Regions from separate parts of the Colwellia sp. BRX10-1 genome, predicted to be linked through region 2. Evidence: predicted binding sites of a transcription regulator. Region 2 holds the regulator's gene; the other holds the start of a gene.

Region 1 (10,598 bases), 330 kb from region 2:
AGTGCGGCGCATCATATTAAATAAACTGATACGCATATGGCGTGCAAAACGTTCGTTAACCATTTCCAGTGTTGGCATCCGGCCACGAACAATGCGATCTTGTGATGAAAAGTCATAGTCAGACGTGCTGCCAGCTTCACGGGCAAAGTCTTCAACTAGCTCCTCTTCTTCAACGTCATCAACACCGTGTAATAGCGCATCAATTTCGTCTTGAGATAATAAATCACTCACTGAATAGTCTCTTTAATTAAATGCATTGTTTTATCGCATAGCCTTATTGCATTACAAAACCGGTAAATAATACTTTTTCAACCACATTGCTACCTTCAACTTCTTTCATAATTTTATGAACTTCTATTAAAGATTTCTGTTTCAATGAGGTTTTTCCGGCACTGGTTGCTAAATCATCGGCATTTGATTGAGAAAAAGTCGCTAGTAAAGTACTTTCAATTAATGGTACATGCTTCTTTGCCGCTTCTTCATTATCAGAGCCACGTACTAATAATTGCACTCTGATTTCTACAAATCTGTCGCGGGCAGCGCCAGGAACATTAAAGCGAAAAGGTCTTGGCATAGGTACATAAAGCGCAGAGCCTGTACTGGCACTAACACTTTCAACGGCTTCGCCTTCACTGGCACTATCACCGTCTAGCTCAGCATCAAGTTGCTCTTGAGAAACAGCATCATCTCCAGCCAGAAAAAAATAAGCCGCTCCACCGCCAACAGCCAATATCACAACAGCAGCAATGATAATGATCATCTTTTTGCTTTTGCCTTTACCGTCTAATTCTAATTCTTTACCTTCGCCTTTATCATCAGCCATCATCAAGCCTTTATTATCTATTTAAATGTTAAAATTACTTTCAGTCAACTATATCGTTGAATGGTCAGCGAGCCAATGAGTTTTGTCATTTATGCGTAGTAATCTATACCAGTTGACGAACCTTTAACCAAATGTAGTGTTTGAGTATCACTTAAATCTGAAAATTCATTCTCGTTACCGTCACCACCACCTTGGCGACCTTCACCGAGTTCTTCTTCATTATTATTTTGTTTACTTTGCTGTTCGACATTCGCATCACCGACATTGACGCCACTTTCAGCAAGCATCTCTTTTAATCGCCCTAAATTTTGATCGAACGCTTCTTTAGCCTGCTGATTTTGAACAGTAAAATTAACAACCGCCTGCTCATTTTGCAGATTTATTTTTACGTTCACATTACCTAATTCTTGTGGGTCAAGACGAATTTCAACCTGCTGAAGCTTTTGGTTCATCATTACCATGACTTTATCATTCAATGCGCCAGTAAAGTCTTTACGGTATACCGATAGGGCTTCATTTTGTAACGCTGTCACTTGCTTGGCATTTGTTGCTGATTGGGCCGTTGATTGCACATGGTCACTGGTTAATTTAGTGATCATTTCCTCCGCAGAAGCCGTAGATTTGGTTACTTCATTATTGGCTCGATGCATATCTCTATTAAGAGTATTCTCAATACTTGTACTGACTTGTTTCTTATCAAATATTTCATTAATAGTTTTTTCTTTGACTTGAGCATCATTGTTAGCCACTTTATCAAGCTGAGTTAAGCTTTGTGCCTGCTTTTGGTTTTGTTGCTCTGCCGACTGATCTTTAGCTGGCTCTTTAAATTGTTCACCGGCATTTAAATTTTGTGTTTCAAGGGTTTTCTGGTTTATCTGATTAACCCCTCGACTATTATTTGCGTTATTTTCCTGAGCTTGTTTTTCACCTGGAACAGCTACACTTGAAAAAACAACATTATCCGTATTGACCTTATCAGCATCAATTGCTATTTCGTTAACCAAGCTTTCATTTTTAAGGGTTACAGGCAATACCGCTCCAGCCAACTCTTTATCGACCGACGTTTTACTATTGCTGATACTTTGATTACTTTTATCAGGAATTATAGCTTTGTCTTGATTGGCGATAAGTGCAGCTTTAATTTGTTCAAGTTCAGTATCCGTGGGCGCTTTTTCCATATCCGCTAATAGCGCTTCAAGATCACTTAAAGGCATCGCCTGTTTCGGTACATTATTGGTTTTATCTACAATCGGCTCTGCTTTTAACGACGTTTCGCTTTGAGCAGGAGGAACGGATTGCGTGGAAAGTTGGCCATTAACATTCGTTGTTTTTAGCGAGGGAGCTTGTCCTTCACTGTTTGTTTTTTTCTCCAATAATGCAGATAAAGCTAATTCAGCCTCCCCTTGCACAACTTTATCAGCAACGACTTTGGGTTCGCTAGCTAGGTCAACTTTCTTTGCTGGCATTTCACTGTTAACCGTTACTGGAACGGTTAATGATTTAGCTAACTCTGGCGCAAGGCTATCTTTTGCTAGGGTATTATCACTGGTCGCTACATTTTCTTGGCTATTGCCACCAAGCACTTGCCTTAACATTGCTGCTAACTGTGTTTTTTCTTGTTGATGACTACCAGCCACAACTATTGATGGTTTTTCATTAAGTTGTGATGGTATCGTACCGTCATTTTTCACCGTATCATTTAATAGTTGTTGTGACGCAGATAACAACGACATTAATTGCTCGGTACTTTTATCTGTATTTTCAGGTGCGGTGGAATTTGTATCAAGATTAATTAATCCGCTAGCTTTGTGTTCCGGTGTTTCTTCTTGGCTATTTTCTACTCGAACATTTTTTTCACTAGTCGCTGTATCATCGTAAGGCAATCTTTCTGAAGCTTCGCTTTGGTTAATTTCTGTATTAACCTTCTCATCAGAAACTCCACCCATTTCCTTTTCTTTTGGTTGCACATCCGTTGTGGAAGATTTTTCTTGGGGTACTTTCTTTTCAGCATTAATTTCGCTAGCAAGTTTCATGTTATTGCCACTTGCCTGTTGCTTTTTGCCGCTTTGTTGACTTTGATAATGCTGGTCAACCATTTGTGCAAAATCTTTAGTTGAATTTTTGGATGTGCTAATCGCTCCTGACTGAACAGGGCTAAAGTCCTTACTTGGCGAGATATCTATGGCTAATGGAGTAACTTGCGGCATAGTAAACCTTTTTATTTCAATGGTAAATTTGAGCTATATTTACAATGATGACAACGTCGTTTATTGCGAATACTTTTTATATTAGTTAAATAAGCAAGTATTGTTCCACTTAGAAATTACTATTTAATTCACTTTACCCCCGCATTTTACGACGGACAAATTGTTGAGTAGCAATTTCATCAAACATTTTTTGTTCTTGCTTGTTAGCGATAAGAGTGAGCGCTTGTGTTTTTTTATCAAGCAGTAATTCTACCGCTTGAATTTTTTGTCGCTGCGCTAGCCAGAGCTGTTTGCTCTTTTCCACCATCGCCTTACTCTGCATAATCGCAATATCAACTTGCCCAGCAGCATAATCGAGCTTGGCAATAAAGGCATGAAAATGACTAAACGTCGCGCTATCAATACCCACCATAGAGCGAGCATTCAAACGTTTCATATATTCAAGACGATAGTCACTGACACTTTGTAAACGTTCAAGATTTTGTTGGTATTCAAATTCAGCAGTTTGCAGTGCTTGCGCTGCTTTTTTTTCTTTATCCTGTTCATAGCGATGTAAGGTATTTAGTTGCTTTAATGGCATAACGTCCTCCTAGATAATACTAAACAGCTAATCAATTTTTCGAAAATAGCGTTAACGTTATTATGTTTAGGCATTTTGCTGGCCTTGTTTTGCTTGCGCGTGTGCTTGCGCTGCAGAAAGTATTTCTTGAAGTTGCGTTAAGCTTTGATCATAAGGAATAATTTCCAACATTTTTTGTTGTAGGAAGAACTTGATCACCGGCATTAAATCAATGGATTGATCAATGCGAGGATCATTACCACGGCTATAAGCGCCAATAGCAATCAAATCTTTATTTTGCTGATAGAGTGAGTAGACTTGCTTTAGTTGCCGAGCAAGTTGTTGATGCTCATCACTGGTCACCATCGGCATAACACGGCTAATCGAGCCTTCAATATCAACAGCGGGGTAATGCCCTGAATCGGCTAAGGCACGAGATAAAACAATATGTCCATCTAAAATAGCACGCGCCGCATCAGCAATCGGATCTTGTAAATCATCACCTTCGGTTAACACGGTGAAAAATGCGGTAATTGATCCCTGACCATCGCCACCGTTACCGGCTCGTTCAACAAGTTGGGGTAACTTTGAAAAGACCGAAGGCGGATAACCTTTGGTTGCCGGTGGTTCGCCGACAGCCAGTGCTATTTCTCGTTGCGCTTGGGCATAACGCGTTAGCGAGTCAACCAGTAGCAAGACATTCAGACCTTGATCACGAAAGTACTCAGCAATTTGTACGGCAGTTTCACAGCCTTTTAAACGCATTAATGGCGAATTATCGGCAGGCGCCGCAACAACAACTGAACGTGCTCGCCCTTCTTCGCCTAAAATTTCTTCGATAAACTCTTTAACTTCTCGACCACGTTCGCCAATTAGCCCCACAACGATAACATCAGCAGTTGTGCCGCGTGTCATCATGCCTAACAAGACACTTTTACCGACACCTGAACCGGCAAATAAGCCCATACGCTGACCAATACCAACCGTTAAAAAACTATTAATAGCGCGCACACCAACATCAAGTGGTTCAGTGATACCACGCCTTGATAACGGATTAATCGGCTTATTGTTTATTTGATAGTTGCCTGAGTTCTTGATTGGCCCTTTGCCGTCGAGTGGTTTACCAACACCGTCAACGACTCGGCCAAGTAAATCCATTGAAAAGGGTAAGCGAGCTTTAGTTGTCAGTGGCACAACGCGCGCACCCGGTAAAACACCTTGTAAGCTTTGCTCTGGCATTAGAAAAGTTATGTCTTTAGAAAAACCAACAATTTCAGCGATTAAATCGCCTTGTGCCGTTTCGACTAAACATTGGCTACCAACTGCCGCTTTTACGCCAACAGCTTCAAGCGTTAATCCGACTACTCGGACTAAACGCCCAGCAACAGAGACTTTATGCGGGTGCACAAACTCTTGGCAGTTTTTTAGTCTTTCATTAAGGCGAGAAATATCAACCATAGCGGTATTTTGACTCTTTTGTACAAGAAATTACTGATGTAGTGCATCTTGCAAAAACGAGTCCAATACTTCTTTTATTCGAGATTTAACACTCAGATCGATATTAGAGGTGCTATTTTCAATTTGACAGCTACCCGGAACTAATTGCGGGGCAGCGAGTAAACGCCAACCTTGTTCTTGCACATGTTTAGCGCCAAATTGCTTTTCAACACGTTTAATATCGTTGGGGTGTAATAAAATTTGTGTTTGCGCTTCTTGGCTGGGTAAAGCTTTTATACCCGCAGAAATCGCAGCAATAATAATATCAGGGTTAGTTTTAGCTTCTTCTAAGGTAATCGCTTCGGTGAGTTCTACGACAAGATGAAGTAATTGTTGTTCAACATTTTTTTCGACATCGAGTAATGGCTTATGAAGCTGTTCAGTAAGTGACGCCCATGCAGCTGATTGTTCATCGATACTTTCTTTTGCTTCGGCTAAGCCAGTTTCAAGACCTTCTTGGTGACCAAGTACCATACCTTCTTCATGACCAGAGACTTTACCTTCTTCATAACCTTTAGCAAAACCTTCTTCCTTGCCCTGATTAAGGCCTTCATCAAATGCAGCTTGACGAATGTTTTCAATATCTTCTGCCGTTAATGGCGCGATTTCTTCTTCAACAAAATCTTCAGGGGGCTCGAAACGCCAAGCGGCTTTCTTTCCCATAGCATTGGTTGTTTCATCTTTAATTTTATTTTCAGATTTAACCGTCGGCAATGACCAAACATCGGTTTCTTGTTCGGGATTATGTTTAATAACTTCAGCATTCGATTTATTTAATAATTTCATAATATTTTATAACAGTAAGTTTTGACTGACCTAAAAATATAAGGTTTATAAGAACTCATCACCACCACCAGCGCCACCAAGCATAATTTCTCCAGCGTCAGATAATCGTCGAGCAACAGATAATATTTCTTTTTGTGCGGCTTCAACTTCACTAATACGCACCGGTCCCATAGCTTCAAGGTCATCTGCCAGCATTTCAGCGGCACGTTTGGACATATTAGCCATAATTTTTTCTTTCAGTACATCATCTGCGCCTTTAATTGCTTTCATCAACGCATCTTGTTGTACTTCACGTAATATCGCTTGAATACCACGGTCGTCTACATCGGCAAGGTTTTCGAAAACAAACATCAAGTCTTGAATTTGTTGACTCATCTCTTCGTCATGTTCACGAATTGAATCCATTAGCATGCCTTCAACATTGGTATCCAAATAGTTCATAATGTCAGCTGCTGCTTTTAAACCACCCATTTTAGCGGCTTGTGCACCTGCTTGACCGGCAAACTGTTTTTCCATAATTTCATTAAGTTCTTGTAATGCTGCCGGTTGAACTTCTTCAAGGTTAGCAATACGCATCATTAAATCTAAACGCACTTTTTCGGCAAACTGGCTCATAATTTCAGCCGATTGATCAGGGTCTAAATAGGAAAGTACAATGGTTTGAATTTGAGGATGCTCGTTACGAATAATATTGGCTACTTGTTTTGAGTCCATCCATTTCAATGAATCTAAACCTTTTGCACCGCCTCCCATGACAATTTGATCAATTAAATTGCCGGCTTTGTCTTCACCTAATGCTGCAGTTAATGCCTTGCGAACGAATTCTTCACTTTGGAAGCCAATGGTACTGAAGTTTTGTATTTCATGGATAAAGAGCTTATGAACAGCGGTAATTTTTTCTTGGGTGAAATCTTCCATGGCAGCCATAACCATGCCCACTTGTTGAACCTGCTTAGGCTCTAAGTGTTTTAATATTTGCGCGGCATCTTCTTCAGATAAGCTTAGCAATAATATCGCAGCTTTCTCTGCACCATCAAGTTTGTCAACGTCAAAACCCTTAGGTGCAGGGGCTAACTCTTGCATTTCATCACTCATCTTCGTTCAACCAACTTTTAACCACTTGAGAGGAAAGTTCAGGCTCATTAGCAACAAGCGCTCGAACAGCTTTTAGTATATCTTCATCGCGATGTAAATCAGGTAATTGTAAACTACCATCAGGTGCAAAACCTACTGCCGCCGCATCAAAGTCTGATGTTAGCATATCCATGGTTTCATCACCCAAATCAATGTGGCTATCGAGTGATTTATCACCGTAGTCATCAGGTGTTTGATCAGGGTTAATAAGACGTTTAAGCATAGGTTTAACAACGGCAAGTATCAATACAATAATGACTAATGCGCCCATGCCTAATTTGAAAAACTTTAATATGTCGGCATTCTCATAGAAAGGAACTTTAGGAGCATCCTCAATAATTTGACGAGAGAATGGCAAGGTAACGACTTCTAATACATCACCACGTTGTAAATTAAAACCAATACTCCCTTGTAATAAGCGACGAATATTTGACATTTCTTCAACAGATCTCGGTGAATCGGTAATCGCGCCTTCAGCATCAGCAGTTGCCAAGTAATCAAGTGCAACAGAAACGCTTACTCGACGAACGACACCTGCTTGTTGTTTGGTATGGCTGATAGCTTCGTCTAATTCATAATTTTTTGTTGATTCAAGGTGTTTACGACCAGGCATTGATCTTTGTTGTGCACCACCATTCGCATTTTCTGGAATATTTGAATCAAGTGGTGGCTGATTGCTTAACGCTCCAGGAATACCACCAAGTAAACCGCCAATCGTGTTGTCTTCAACTTTCATTTCACTGCGCAGTGCCGGTAAATCTGAATTATAACGACGCTGCATTTCTTCACTTGAGGTGAAATCCATGGTCACATTAACTTGTGCGGTGTAGTTCCCTAAACCAACGACAGGGATGAGTATGCTGTCTATTTTGTTTAAATATTCATTTTCTCTTTTTTTCTCCATTTCAAACTCTTTGCGTGAGCGAGAAGAAACAGAGGTTTGTGAGCCGGAATTAAGTAAACGACCATTTTGATCTGTCACTGTAACTCGGTTAGGTTCCATACCCTGAACGGCAGAAGCAATAATATCAACAACAGAGTCAACTTCTTCTTCAGATAACATCCGCCCTTTACGCATAGTTAGTACCACAGTGCCAGATGCGCTGCGGGTACGTTTAGCAAAAATATTTTCGCGGGGTATCGCCAGTAAAACTTTTGCTCTAGAGATAGCTTGCAGTTCTTCAATGGTGCGAGCCAATTGCTGCTCACGAGAAAACTTAAGACGTTCTGTTTCAAGGCGCTGGCTGACACCAAAACCCATATCTTGCATAATAATTTCACTACCTTCTGTTGGTTCATCAGATAAACCTTCACGAGCAAGTAAAATTTTAATTTCTTGATATTGATCACTTTGTACTGAAATAGTGTTGTTTGCTTGACGGTAATCCACTTGGTTAGCGTCTAGAAAGTCCATTGTTTTGATTAATTGTTCGGTAGGTTGTTTGGCAAGAAATCTATATTCGGCTTGATTTGCCCACATAATAACAAAAACAGCAATAGCTAAACAAATTGCTAATGCCATAATTAAGGTGACTTGGCGTAATAAATCGACATTACCCATAGCAGAAGCAAAGCCTGATTTTTGCTCATCAGCCATATTATCAGCACCATCACTTGCCATTAACCCGGTGCCGCCATCGGCAGCAACCATTGAATTATTATCAGTATCAGCCACTTAATTTCTCCACTACCACTTGATTTTATTACGAAATACTATCTATTTTATACTAAGGTATTGTTAAACTGGCATATTCATTATTTCTTTATATGCTTCAACAAACTTATTACGTACTTGTACGGTGGCATCAAAAGCAATACCAGCTTTAGCGGAAGCAACCATGGTATCAGCGAGCGTAACGCTTCGGTCGCCCATTTCAAAAGCTATTTTCTTTGCTCCAGACTCTTTTTGAATATCATTGACATTATTCACCGCATCTTTAAGCATATCGCCAAAATTACTGGTCGACTTATTCAGCGCTGGAATAGCACTGTCTCCCATGCCAAGGTTATTGCCCATTTTTTCAAATGAAGCCCCCTGCACCGAAGAGTTTCCAAGCGACATACTTTGCATTTGTGCGTATAAAGAATTGGTATCGATATTCATGAGCTACTCACTTGTGTCAATTTTTTGCTACTAAGCCTATAAATAACGGTTTAAGTAACGATATAACGATGATATTGCAAGCATGGTGCCAGTATGAGAATTAAAGAATTATCGAGGTTATGGAAGGTTTAATGAGTGAAAACTGCAAATAGCAGTAAAGCCAATATTTTAAATGAAAATATTGGCTTTATAGGAAAATTACCCTTTTGAGCGATTGTTAGGCTGGTATTTGAATGCCCGAATCACGCATTCTTGCTATTTTATAGCGAAGCGTTCTTGGGCTAATGCCTAATCGTTCAGCAACATCTTTACGGCTACCTTGGCAAGCGGTGAGGGTATCAAGAATAATTTGATGCTCTTGTATTTTTAATTCATTACCAAGCATGTCTTCGCTATTATTTTCTAACGCCACGTCAGTAATAATTTCACTGTCGAAATTTTCAATTAACAAGTCACCGGCATTAATAATCTGGTCGCTATGCAAAATAATGGCTCGTTGAATAACATTATCTAATTCACGAACATTGCCTGGCCAATCGTAACTCGTCAGTTTATTTCTCGCCGAAGCGGTTAGTTCTGGAATAGCCATGTTATTCGCTAACGATGCTTGAGTAATTAAATGTTTGGCTAATGGCACAATATCATCTCTGCGTTTATTTAATGCTAACCAAGTTAATGGAAAGACATTTAAACGGTAGTAGAGATCTTCACGGAAGATGCCATCTTTTACAGCCACTCTTAAATCACGGTTGCTGGTTGCGATAACACGAACATCAAGCTTAATTGTTTTACGACCCCCTAAGCGTTCAACTTCTCGCTCTTGTAAGACCCGTAAAATTTTTGCTTGTAAGCCAAGATCCATTTCAGTGATTTCGTCTAATAAAATAGTACCACCCTGTGCTTGTTCAAATTTACCTGGGCACGCTTGAATGGCTCCAGTAAAGGCACCTTTTTCATAACCAAATAAAGTCGCTTCCAGCATATTCTCTGGAATTGCAGCACAGTTTATGGCAACAAAGGGCTTATCACTTCGGTTCGAATGGTAATGAACGTATTGTGCTAATACTTCCTTGCCAGAGCCACTGGGGCCGAGCACCATAACAGAAGCATCTGTGGTCGCGACTTTCTTTGCTAACGCTAATAGTTCAATACTTTGTGCGTCAGCAACCACAGGTTCATGCCGACTAGTCACATTCAATGGCACATATTGGTTAACCATATTAAGTAGCACTTCTGGCGCGAAAGGTTTTGCCATATAATTACAGGCGCCATCACGCATCGCTTGAACAGCATCATGAATCGTACCGTATGCCGTCATTATCAGCACAGGTAAATTTGGCCAATTTCTTTTAATACTATTGAGTAGTGTTAAGCCCGACATACCATCCATTTGCACGTCACTAACGACGAGATCAACACTTTGTTCTTTAAGCGTGAGTAAAGCATCTTCACCTGATTGAGCTTCAATACATTGATAACCTGATAACT
Region 2 (10,598 bases):
CGTCACTATCAGACAAATGCACTTGAATTGCTTCAATATCTTTATCAATGAGTGTTGAGACGATAATTTCAGGTTTAGCGGTAATGATCGCCGCTAGAGAAACGGCGCCAATAAAGTGATTCTTACCATCAACAACATAAAAAGAATCGGTCGCTTCAGGTAAATCACCCCGTAAGCGCAAATAGCGCAATACCACATCAACCGTTACATCGGGACGAATTGTTATGGTATCGGTATTCATGATACCGCCAGCGGTATCTTCTTCAAATGATAACGCGGCTTCGACTCGACCTCGGTCTTGCGAGTCCATAGCACTTAATACTTCTTGATAAACACTATCGGGTAGAGTACGTAAAACTTCAGCTAAATCATCAACATCCATGCCTTCAGCAACGGCGGCTAATTTTTCAGGGCGGATAGTTTTTAAAATACCTTTTCGAACTTCCTCATTGAGTTCTTCAAGTACTTCACCGTGATTATCAGCATCGATAAGTTGCCATAAAACGGCACGACTTTTCGGGTGAGATGACTCTAATATTAAAGCAATATCATAAGCTGGCATGTTCTGTAGTAATTTTCGAACGTGCACAAACATACCGCTACCAAGTGCTTTATTGACTTGTTGCAGGCGTTGATGATTTTGTTGTTGCTCTGATATTTCCGGCATAAAGTTTTCCTGTGCCGCAGTAATACGAAAATTATATTGTTTATATCTTAGTCAAGATGCGCTGGCTAAGGTGTTGTAATGAATGATAACGTAACTTTATTTTTTATTCAGTCTTTTTATCATTCGTCTTCATCAAATTTATCAGAAAATAACTGGCATACATCGTCAAGTGCTTGTTGAGCATCTTCTCCTTGGGTAATAACCTCTACGGTTTTTCCAAAGCCACCGGCCAGTAACATTAACCCCATAATACTACTGGCATCAGCTTCTTTGCCCTCTAAGCAAATAGTAACGTTAGCATTAAGCTTTTGGCTTAACTGGGCAAGTTTAGTGGCAGCACGTGCATGTAATCCCAGTTTATTGCTAATGGTTAATGATTTATTATATTTTGGCATACAGTGACCGTTATTAAGTGCTTTGTATTTTAATGTCGCGATGATGAGACTGGACATCTTCGCGTTCTTTTCTAAGATTGTTTGCTAATATTTCTGCAATATAAACCGATCGGTGTTTTCCACCCGTACAACCAATGGCGATAGTAATATAGCTGCGATTGTTTCTTTCTAAGTGGGGTAACCATGTCATCATAAAACTGTTAATTTGCCAGATAAATTTAGTGACAATCGGTTGGCTAGCAAGAAAGTCTCGCACGGGTTGATCTAAACCGGTAAAACCTTTTAAGTCTGTTTCCCAAAAAGGGTTAGGCAGAAAACGTGCATCAAAAACATAATCTGCGTCTTGTGGTACACCGTGTTTAAAGCCAAAAGATTCAAACACCACCACCATAGATGCCGAGGTTTTGCCCAAAATTCGCTCACGCACTAAATCAGATAATTGATGAGGTGATAACTGACTGGTATTAATATACAAACCCGCACGCGTGGAAATAGGCTCAAGCAGCTTTTTCTCTAAAGAGATGGCTTGGTCGAGTGGGATATTTTGTTTAATCAAAGGATGTAAACGACGCGTTTCACTAAAACGTCGAATAAGATCAGAGTCATCAGCATCTAAATACAGAATATCGAGTTTTACTGTTTTTGGTAGATAATCTAATATTTCTGAAACGTCATTAGGATCATTGGGTAAGTTACGTACATCTAAACTAACCGCTACCTTGTCGTAATCATTAATAACGGTATGTGCTAATGCAGGCAATAAATTCACCGGAATATTATCGACACAGTAGTAGCCTAAATCTTCGAGTACACGTAAGGCGACACTTTTACCTGACCCTGAGCGACCACTGACTATCAAGAGTTTCATTTGAGTTTTCCTGGATTATTATTAGATTTTATTAACGTTTAGCATGCTTTATTAAAGTAAAAAGCTCTTGCGAATTTTGGCATTTTCTTACTTGCTTTGCGAACTGTTTAGTACTAAATATTTGCGCAATACTTTGTAAGGTATCTAAATGTTGTTGGCAGTTTTCTTCGGGGACAAATAACGCAATAATAATATCGACAGCACGGTTGTCTATCGCATCAAATTCAACGGCTTGTTCACTGGTCAGCAATACAGCAATAACTTGTGACGTGTTAGTTAATCGACCATGAGGAATCGCAATGCCATTTCCTATGCCGGTAGAGCCAACCTTTTCACGCGCCATTAAGCTTTCGAATAATTGATGAGTATCAATATTGTCGAATTTTTTTGCCGCAGTTGTGCTAATTATTTCAAGGAGTTTTTTTTTGCTTGTACCCTTAATCGCACACAGGGTGCAATCAAGGGTAAGGATATCTTGCAACTTCATTATACTACTTAGATTCTTTGGTGAGTGAACAGGCGATAAACAGCATTAATGCTGATTCGTTTTACCTTTGTACTTCAATATTTGCCGGTCAAGCTTAACAACAAGACTATCAATAGAGGCATACATGTCAGCATTTTCAGCTTTTGCATGTAAATCAGAGCCACTAACGTGAACAGTCGCTTCAGCAATTTGATTTGATTTTTCAACGGTGAGAACAACATGAACATTATTGATATGATCAAAATGTCGGCTTAATTTTGCCATCTTAGTCGTGACGTTTTCTCGTAAAGCTTCGGTAATGTCAACATGGTGGCCAGAAAGATTAATTTGCATAAGCTTAATTCCTCATCTTTTCGTTAAAGTAAACTTTTTCGTTGGTTAGAAGGTGGAATAGAAAGTGACTCTCGATATTTTGCTATGGTACGTCGAGCTACATTTATCCCTTGATCGGCTAATAAATCAGCCATTTTACTATCACTAAGTGGTTTTGCTGGGATTTCGGCAGCAACAAATTTTTTGATTAATGCACGAATAGCTGTTGATGAACATTCGCCACCGCTTTCGGTGCCAACATGGCTTGAGAAGAAAAACTTCAGTTCGAAAATTCCACGTGGCGTATGCATATACTTTTGTGTCGTCACTCGTGAAATGGTTGATTCATGCATATCGACAGCTTCGGCAATATCATTTAAAACCATTGGACGCATGGCTTCATTACCATGTTCAAAAAAGCCAATTTGACGTTGCACAATACAGTTTGACACTTTTAATAAGGTATCATTACGGCTTTCTAAGCTTTTAATAAACCATTTAGCTTCTTGTAAATTTGAGCGAATAAATTGTGTGTCAGCTGTCGACTTCATCGAACGTGACATCGAAGCATATTGCTGATTCACCGAAAGTTTTGGCGCAGTATCAGGATTTAATTCGACCACCCAACGGCCATTTTTCTTTTCAACAGAAACATCAGGAATAACATACTGATCGTCACTCTTCATCACACTATCGCCTGGTCTAGGATCAAGTGATTGAATAAGGCGCACCACTTCGCGCAGTTGCTCTTCTTTCAGTCGAGTTTTACGCATTAATGTACGATAGTCTCGGCTACCCAGTAGATTAATATGGTCACGCAAAACTAACTTACTTTCTGCTAACCAAGGTGTAGCGGGGTCAAATTGATTAAGTTGAATGATTAAACATTCTGAAATAGAACGAGCAGCGACACCGACAGGATCAAAGAGGTTAATACGTTTTAGTACCACCTCAATTTCATCAAGCTCTACTCCTTCAATGGCAACACTTTCTAAAATGTCTTCACTAGATACCGTTAAGTAACCGGCGTCATCAACAGCATCAATAATTGCTGTCGCTATAGCGCGGTCTGTTTCGGTAAAAGGGCTTAATTCCATTTGCCAGCGCAAATGATCTTGAATGGAGTCTTGAGTCTCGCCTTGGTAAGTATAATCTTCTGAAGCTGGGCCTGAGCTTGAACTTGCTGCACCAGCCGTGTAGTTATCATCCCAAGTGGTATCCATGTTTAATTCTTCAGGGATATCGTTCTTGTCCATGGCTTCAGTGGTGGTGATTTCATCAATGGTAGGCGTAGCGTCTTCGCTACCATCAGAAGCAGGGGCTTCTTTAACGTCACCAGTACCGGCAGTGTGAGCTTCTTCAAGGTTGTCAGTACTTTTATCTTCGGGATTATTTGAAGACTCATCCATTTCTAATAATGGATTACTTTCTAAGGCTTCCTGAATTTCTTGTTGAAGCTCTAACGTAGACAGTTGCAGCAATTTGATTGCTTGCTGCAACTGTGGCGTCATGGTTAATTGTTGTCCTATGCGGAGTTGTAGAGTAGGGCGCATTTAGGTCATTAACTTCCTATTATTTTTAATGGGATATTTTCGTTTTTTTCATACGAAGATACTATTCATTTACTGACTACTATAGCGTGAATTGTTCACCAAGGTATACATCTCTTACGTGTTGATTTGCAAGAATTTGATCTGCAGTACCTTCTGCAATAAGTTCACCATGACTAACAATATACGCATGTTCACATACATCGAGAGTTTCACGTACATTGTGATCAGTGATCAACACACCAATGCCACGTTCTTTTAAGTGTAGAATAATTTTTTTAATATCACCTACTGAAATTGGGTCAACACCAGCAAAAGGTTCATCTAATAAAATAAATTTTGGTTCAGCAGCTAATGCGCGAGCAATTTCTACTCGGCGGCGTTCACCACCAGATAAGCTCATGCCTAAATTATCTTTGATATGACCTATGTTGAATTCTTCAACAAGATGTTCTAATTTCTCTTCGCGTTCAGCATCTGATAATTCTTTTCGTGTTTGTAAAATAGCCATAATATTGTCGTAAACACTGAGTTTTCGAAAAATAGAGGCTTCTTGTGGTAAATATCCGATGCCTTTTCTCGCACGCTCATGCATAGGCGCTAACGTCAGGTTTTCGTCATTTAAGATAATATCGCCACTATCACTTTCAACTAAACCCACAATCATATAAAAAGAAGTTGTTTTTCCGGCACCATTTGGGCCCAGTAAACCGACTATTTGTCCTGCTGAAACTTGCATACTGACATTTTTAACCACTTTTCTGCCTTTATAGGCTTTGGCAAGGCCTTTTGCCATTAGGGTGCTAGTGCTCATAAATTAATTTTTTCCTGAGTTTTCGCGTCTGTGGTTGTCGCTTTAATTTTTTCTTTCGGCTGAAAAATCGTTTTAGTGCGTTCGTTAGATTTACTTTCAGCATTAACATACTGAGTGGCAATATTGTAAGTAATTCTACTGCCACTAACCTCACTACCTTCTTGCTGTAATAACGCATTTCCTGAAATTATCACTAAATTATTTGCGGGCTCATATCTTATTTCGTCTGCTTGTAAGCTAAGAGGAGTACCATCGGCTAAGGTTTGTTTAAAGGTTGCTGGCTTCCCTTTAGCGATATAGGTTTTTTCTTCACTGCCAGATTGAGTCAGCACTTGTACTAAATCAGCACGTATAACTAATGAACCTTGAGTGATCACCACGTTATCAATATAGCTGAATATTTTATTTTTAAGATCAACGGCTTGTCTTGAAGCGTTAATTTCAATCTTTTGTTTTATATCAAATTTTTCAGCGAAAGCTGACGAAAATAGCGGAGTTGATAACAATAAGCACAGTAGGCTATTTTTTAACAATTTCATAAATTGATTTCACATGTTTAGTTAGTGTCATTTGGTTGGTGTTTAAGTCGACAATTAAACCTTTACCATCGATGGTAAATCCTTTACCGATAATTTTAATTTCTTGTTCTGAACTTATGATGTTAGTTTTTAGATCAAGTTCAAAGTATTTTCCTTGAACTTCTTGTAATAAGCTATCGGGATCTGTTGCTAACAGGCGGACATGCTTTGCTAATTTTACCCGGTTGTTATTGTATAATATGCCTTCATTGGCAGATATTTTCCATGCGGGCGCATCATTTTTGGGATGAAGTGTGTATTGAGGAAACTCAAAGTTGGTAATACTTAACTCAGGGTAATGTTCCATACGATGGGCATCAACAACATAAGCTAAACTTCCTTGATGTTTATAAACATTACTGTGTAAATTTTCGGCAATAAAATCAGGGGTCAGCGTCTTATCAATCGCTTGTAATTGTGGTGCTGAGGAATTTCTCCATTCAATTATACCGTAAACGCCTCCCGCAATTAGAAAAAACAACAAGGTTAAACTATAAAGTCGATTCATATACTCGCACCCGAAGCATTTGCTAAGGTGTTTTGGCTAAGCATGATTAAATCGCATATTTCTCGAACAGCACCAAAACCGCCATGGTTAAAAGTGGTGTAATTTGCGATAGATAAAATACTTGGGTGGGCATCTTGAACAGCAATACCCAAGCCTACGGCTTTGATACACTCATAATCAGGCATATCATCACCAATATAAGCAATTTCCTCGAGGGATAACTTTAATTGCTTAGCCATCGTTTTCAAGGCGGGTAATTTATTTTCTTCACCTTGCACTATATATTTAACATTTAAGGCTGACATACGTGTTGCGACAATATTTGATGTTCTCCCGGTGATCACCGCTACATCGACACCGCTGGCGCCTAATGCTTTTATGCCGTAGCCATCTTTAGTGTGAAAAGCTTTTAATTCTTCACCATCGTTACCCAAATAAATACGGCCATCAGAAAAAACGCCATCAATATCACATATCAGCAGCTTTATTGTTTTCATGGTATTGAATGCTGTGTCAGTAATTTCGCCATAGAGTGTTTGCATATTAGATAAGACCTGATTTTAGTAAGTCGTGCATATTCATTGCGCCAATAGGTATATTATTGTCATTAACAATAATTAAACCATTAATTTTTTTGTCTTCCATGATTTTTAAGCCTTCGGCGGCTAGCATATCTTGATGAGCCACAGTGGGATTTTTTGTCATCACAGATGCAATAGTATCGAGATGTATATCAATACGTTCATCAAGAATACGACGTAAATCTCCGTCAGTGAATAAGCCTTGTAATTGACCACTCTCGTCGACTACCGCCGTCATCCCCAAACCTTTTAATGATACTTCAACCAACGCATCCTTAATTTTAGCATTAGCATTTACAGTTGGTAAGCGCTCACCACTATGCATTATATCACTAAGACGCAGTAATAGGCGTTTTCCTAAACTACCACCGGGATGAGAGAGTGCGAAGTCGTCAGCGGTAAAGCCGCGAGCATTTAATAAGGCAACAGCGAGTGCATCACCCATTACTAGGGTTGCTGTGGTACTTGATGTTGGCGCTAATCCTAGTGGACAAGCCTCTTGTGAAACAGCAACACAGACATGGGTATCGCCTAGTTTTGCTAAGGTTGAGGCTGGATTCCCCGTCATCGCAATAAGTTTAGCGCCAATACGTTTTATGACTGGCACTATTGCTAACACTTCACTGGTTTCGCCCGAGTGCGAAATAGTTAACACGACGTCATCACCGGTTATCATACCTAAATCACCGTGACTTGCTTCACCAGGGTGAACAAAAAAAGAAGGTGTGCCGGTGCTCGCCAGCGTTGCAGCAATCTTGCCACCGATATGGCCTGACTTGCCCATGCCAGCAATAATAACCCTACCTTTACAGTTAAACATTAACTGACAGGCATATTCAAAGTTCTCATCAATGTACTGGGCTAACTCTGCAATAGCCTGTTGTTCTATGTGAATAACGTCTAACGCTAGTTGTTTGAAATCGTTCATTATTAGCCCGTTTTTATTTTGTAAATTGCTATTATAGTGTTTGTTATTGCTTTATTTGACTAAAAAGTAGCGCTTGATAAGCGATAAAAGCGCCTATTAATAACAAACCTTTTAAGCGGCCAATGCAAAACTTTCCGGCACGACGAGTAAAACACAGTATAAATAATAATACGGTAACTCCAAGCATGTAAGGAGCGTCACGTGCTGCGGCATCTGAATCTACTTCGCCCGGTGCAATTAAGCCAGCGAGCGAGAGTACGGCCAAAATATTAAAGATATTAGAGCCAATAATACTCCCTAGCGCTAAATCATCTTCTTTCTTGATAATACTCATAATACTTGCAGCAAGTTCTGGCAAGCTTGTGCCAACGGCAATAACGGTCAAACCAATCACTAAGTCACTGATGCCAAATGCTTTAGCAATAAAAACGGATGAATCGACCAGGTAGCTAGCACTCATAGGTAAGAAAATAATACCAACGACTAGCCAAAGTAAAGATTTAGGTTTGCTAACCGCGTCTGGCACTTCTTGTTCAGCTTCAATGATCAATGGATCATCAATTGGCCGAGTTTTAGAGGCTCTTATGGTGATAAAAAGTAACGCAAATATATAAACAAAAAAGCCGATCATCAGTGATAAGCCTTCGTTAAAGCCAAAGTAATCGTCAGAAAGCATCCAATAGGCTAGGGCGGTAACAATTAAAATTAATGGAATTTCTCGTCTTACCGTTGATGAGGATACGTTTAAAGGTTGAAATAATGCTGTTATACCGAGTACCAAAGCAATGTTAGTAATGTTTGAACCGATTGCGTTACCGATAGCTGTATTATTGTTACCGTCTAAAGATGCTGTCGCTGCAATCATCATTTCTGGAGCAGATGAACCCATGGCAACAATAGTTAAACCAATAATCATCGGTGAGATACCAAAATTTCTTGCTAATGATGAGGCACCAAAAACAAATTTATCAGCACTCCATACCAGAGTAACAAGTGAAACAAGTAAAATTAGAATCTGTAATAACATTAAGGGCTCCTATATTAAGAGCGTAAATTGTCGCTGGTTGCGAAGCAAAAACAAAGAGAAATAATCAGATCTTGGTAAAAAAGTGCCCAAAAGGCGGTTTTTTTACATGCCATTGTTAAAAAATAGCCAAAGTAAAAATTTCATTAAAGCAAAAATATATCTTCTGAGAGTAAAATCTTACACTTTATTACGTTTTTACACGCTTTCTTACGATTTTTATTTACATTTTTAACGCAATTTTAATGACGTTTTTTGATTGCTCAGGTAAAATTCACCTGACTTTAATAATAACAACCAGTGACGTTATATAAATCTTATGCCTGAAAACTTGGTCGATATCCAGAACCTTACGTTTAAACGTGATGAACGAGTGATCTATGATGATATTAGTTTGTCGATCCCTAAAGGAAAAGTTACCGCGATAATGGGGCCAAGTGGTATTGGTAAAACCACCTTATTACGTTTAATTGGCGGTCAACTCAGACCCAATTCAGGTAAAATACTTTTTGACGGACAAAATATTCCAACATTATCACGCAGTGCACTTTATGAAGCGCGTAAACGTATGAGCATGTTGTTTCAAAGTGGCGCGTTATTTACCGATATGAGTGTTTACGACAATATTGCTTTTCCGATGCGCGAACACAGTACCCTGTCAGAATCGTTAATTGAAAAAATGGTATTAATGAAACTTGAGGTCGTTGGTTTACGCGGTGCACGAAATTTAGCACCTGGCGAACTTTCTGGTGGCATGGCACGAAGAGTTGCCCTTGCCCGCGCTATCGCCTTAGACCCTGAACTTATTTTGTATGATGAGCCTTTTGCGGGACAAGACCCTATTTCAATGGGTGTTATTGTTCGCTTAATAAAAGATTTAAATGAAGCATTAGGTTTAACCTCAGTTGTGGTCTCACATGACGTTACAGAAGTAATGAGTATTGCTGATTACATTTATATTATTGCTGAAAAGAAAATTATTGGTCATGGCACACCGTCAGAGATAAGTAAGCAAACATCACCACTGGTGCAACAATTTATTCAAGGTGAAGCTGATGGTCCCGTACCATTTCATTTTCCTAGCGCCCCTTATCAAGATGAATTAATGGGTAAGGAGCCTAAATAATGAATAGTTTACAAAGTTTAGGTCATAACATTATTGCCACGATTACGGGATTAGGGCGAGCAATAGTTTTATTACTTTCTGCATTGCTTCATGTGCCGAATGTACGTAAAGGCTTTCCTCTATTGGTGCAGCAGTTATATTCTGTTGGCGTACTTTCACTGATGATAGTGGTGGTATCCGGTTTATTTATTGGCATGGTTATCTCTTTACAAGGCTATACTATTTTAGTGGGTTATGGTGCTGAAGGCAGTTTAGGACCTATGGTCGCACTATCTTTACTCCGTGAATTAGGCCCTGTGGTTGCGGCATTATTATTTGCAGGACGTGCAGGCTCGGCATTAACCGCCGAAATTGGTTTAATGAAAGCAACAGAACAATTATCAAGTTTAGAAATGATGGCAATTGATCCGTTACGTCGTGTGATTGCACCAAGATTCTGGGCAGGGTTTATTAGTTTACCTTTGCTAGCCGCTATTTTTTCTGCCGTAGGGATATTAGGTGGTCATCTCGTCGGTGTTGAATGGTTGGGCGTAGACAGTGGTACATTCTGGTCAGTGATGCAGGCTCAAGTTGATTTTCAAAAAGATATTCTTAATGGGGTGATAAAATCGGTTGTTTTTGCTTTTGTTGTCACTTGGATAGCTGTTTATAAAGGTTACGATTGTGTACCAACATCAGAAGGTATTAGTCGAGCGACAACTTCAACAGTTGTACAATCATCATTATTGGTTTTAGGGTTAGATTTTGTATTAACAGCATT

The links. Region 2 encodes sigma-54, which starts transcription at its own class of promoters, with help from an activator protein. Its sites were predicted from a motif close to GTTGGCACGNNNNTNGNNT; they were not measured.
Region 1: H4J75_RS00500 (flagellar hook-length control protein FliK) is a predicted target of sigma-54. The motif match lies at 3,122-3,140, and genes of this name have one in related genera.

The regions. Positions count from the first base shown of each region.
Region 1 is NZ_JACGWC010000001.1:108,956-119,553, forward strand. It holds gene fliM (flagellar motor switch protein FliM) at 1-231, opposite strand, end outside; gene fliL (flagellar basal body-associated protein FliL) at 275-823, opposite strand; gene H4J75_RS00500 (flagellar hook-length control protein FliK) at 913-3,030, opposite strand; gene fliJ (flagellar export protein FliJ) at 3,164-3,610, opposite strand; gene fliI (flagellar protein export ATPase FliI) at 3,677-5,047, opposite strand; gene fliH (flagellar assembly protein FliH) at 5,078-5,872, opposite strand; gene fliG (flagellar motor switch protein FliG) at 5,918-6,967, opposite strand; gene fliF (flagellar basal-body MS-ring/collar protein FliF) at 6,960-8,681, opposite strand; gene fliE (flagellar hook-basal body complex protein FliE) at 8,745-9,110, opposite strand; gene H4J75_RS00535 (sigma-54 dependent transcriptional regulator) at 9,328-10,598, opposite strand, start outside.
Region 2 is NZ_JACGWC010000001.1:440,276-450,873, reverse strand. It holds gene mgtE (magnesium transporter) at 1-667, opposite strand, end outside; gene H4J75_RS02015 (HPr family phosphocarrier protein) at 787-1,062, opposite strand; gene rapZ (RNase adapter RapZ) at 1,076-1,930, opposite strand; gene ptsN (PTS IIA-like nitrogen regulatory protein PtsN) at 1,962-2,417, opposite strand; gene hpf (ribosome hibernation promoting factor) at 2,463-2,750, opposite strand; gene H4J75_RS01995 (RNA polymerase factor sigma-54) at 2,774-4,282, opposite strand; gene lptB (LPS export ABC transporter ATP-binding protein) at 4,362-5,093, opposite strand; gene lptA (lipopolysaccharide transport periplasmic protein LptA) at 5,090-5,632, opposite strand; gene lptC (LPS export ABC transporter periplasmic protein LptC) at 5,613-6,179, opposite strand; gene kdsC (3-deoxy-manno-octulosonate-8-phosphatase KdsC) at 6,176-6,721, opposite strand; gene H4J75_RS01970 (KpsF/GutQ family sugar-phosphate isomerase) at 6,723-7,688, opposite strand; gene H4J75_RS01965 (calcium/sodium antiporter) at 7,732-8,715, opposite strand; gene mlaF (phospholipid ABC transporter ATP-binding protein MlaF) at 9,032-9,838, shown strand; gene mlaE (lipid asymmetry maintenance ABC transporter permease subunit MlaE) at 9,838-10,598, shown strand, end outside.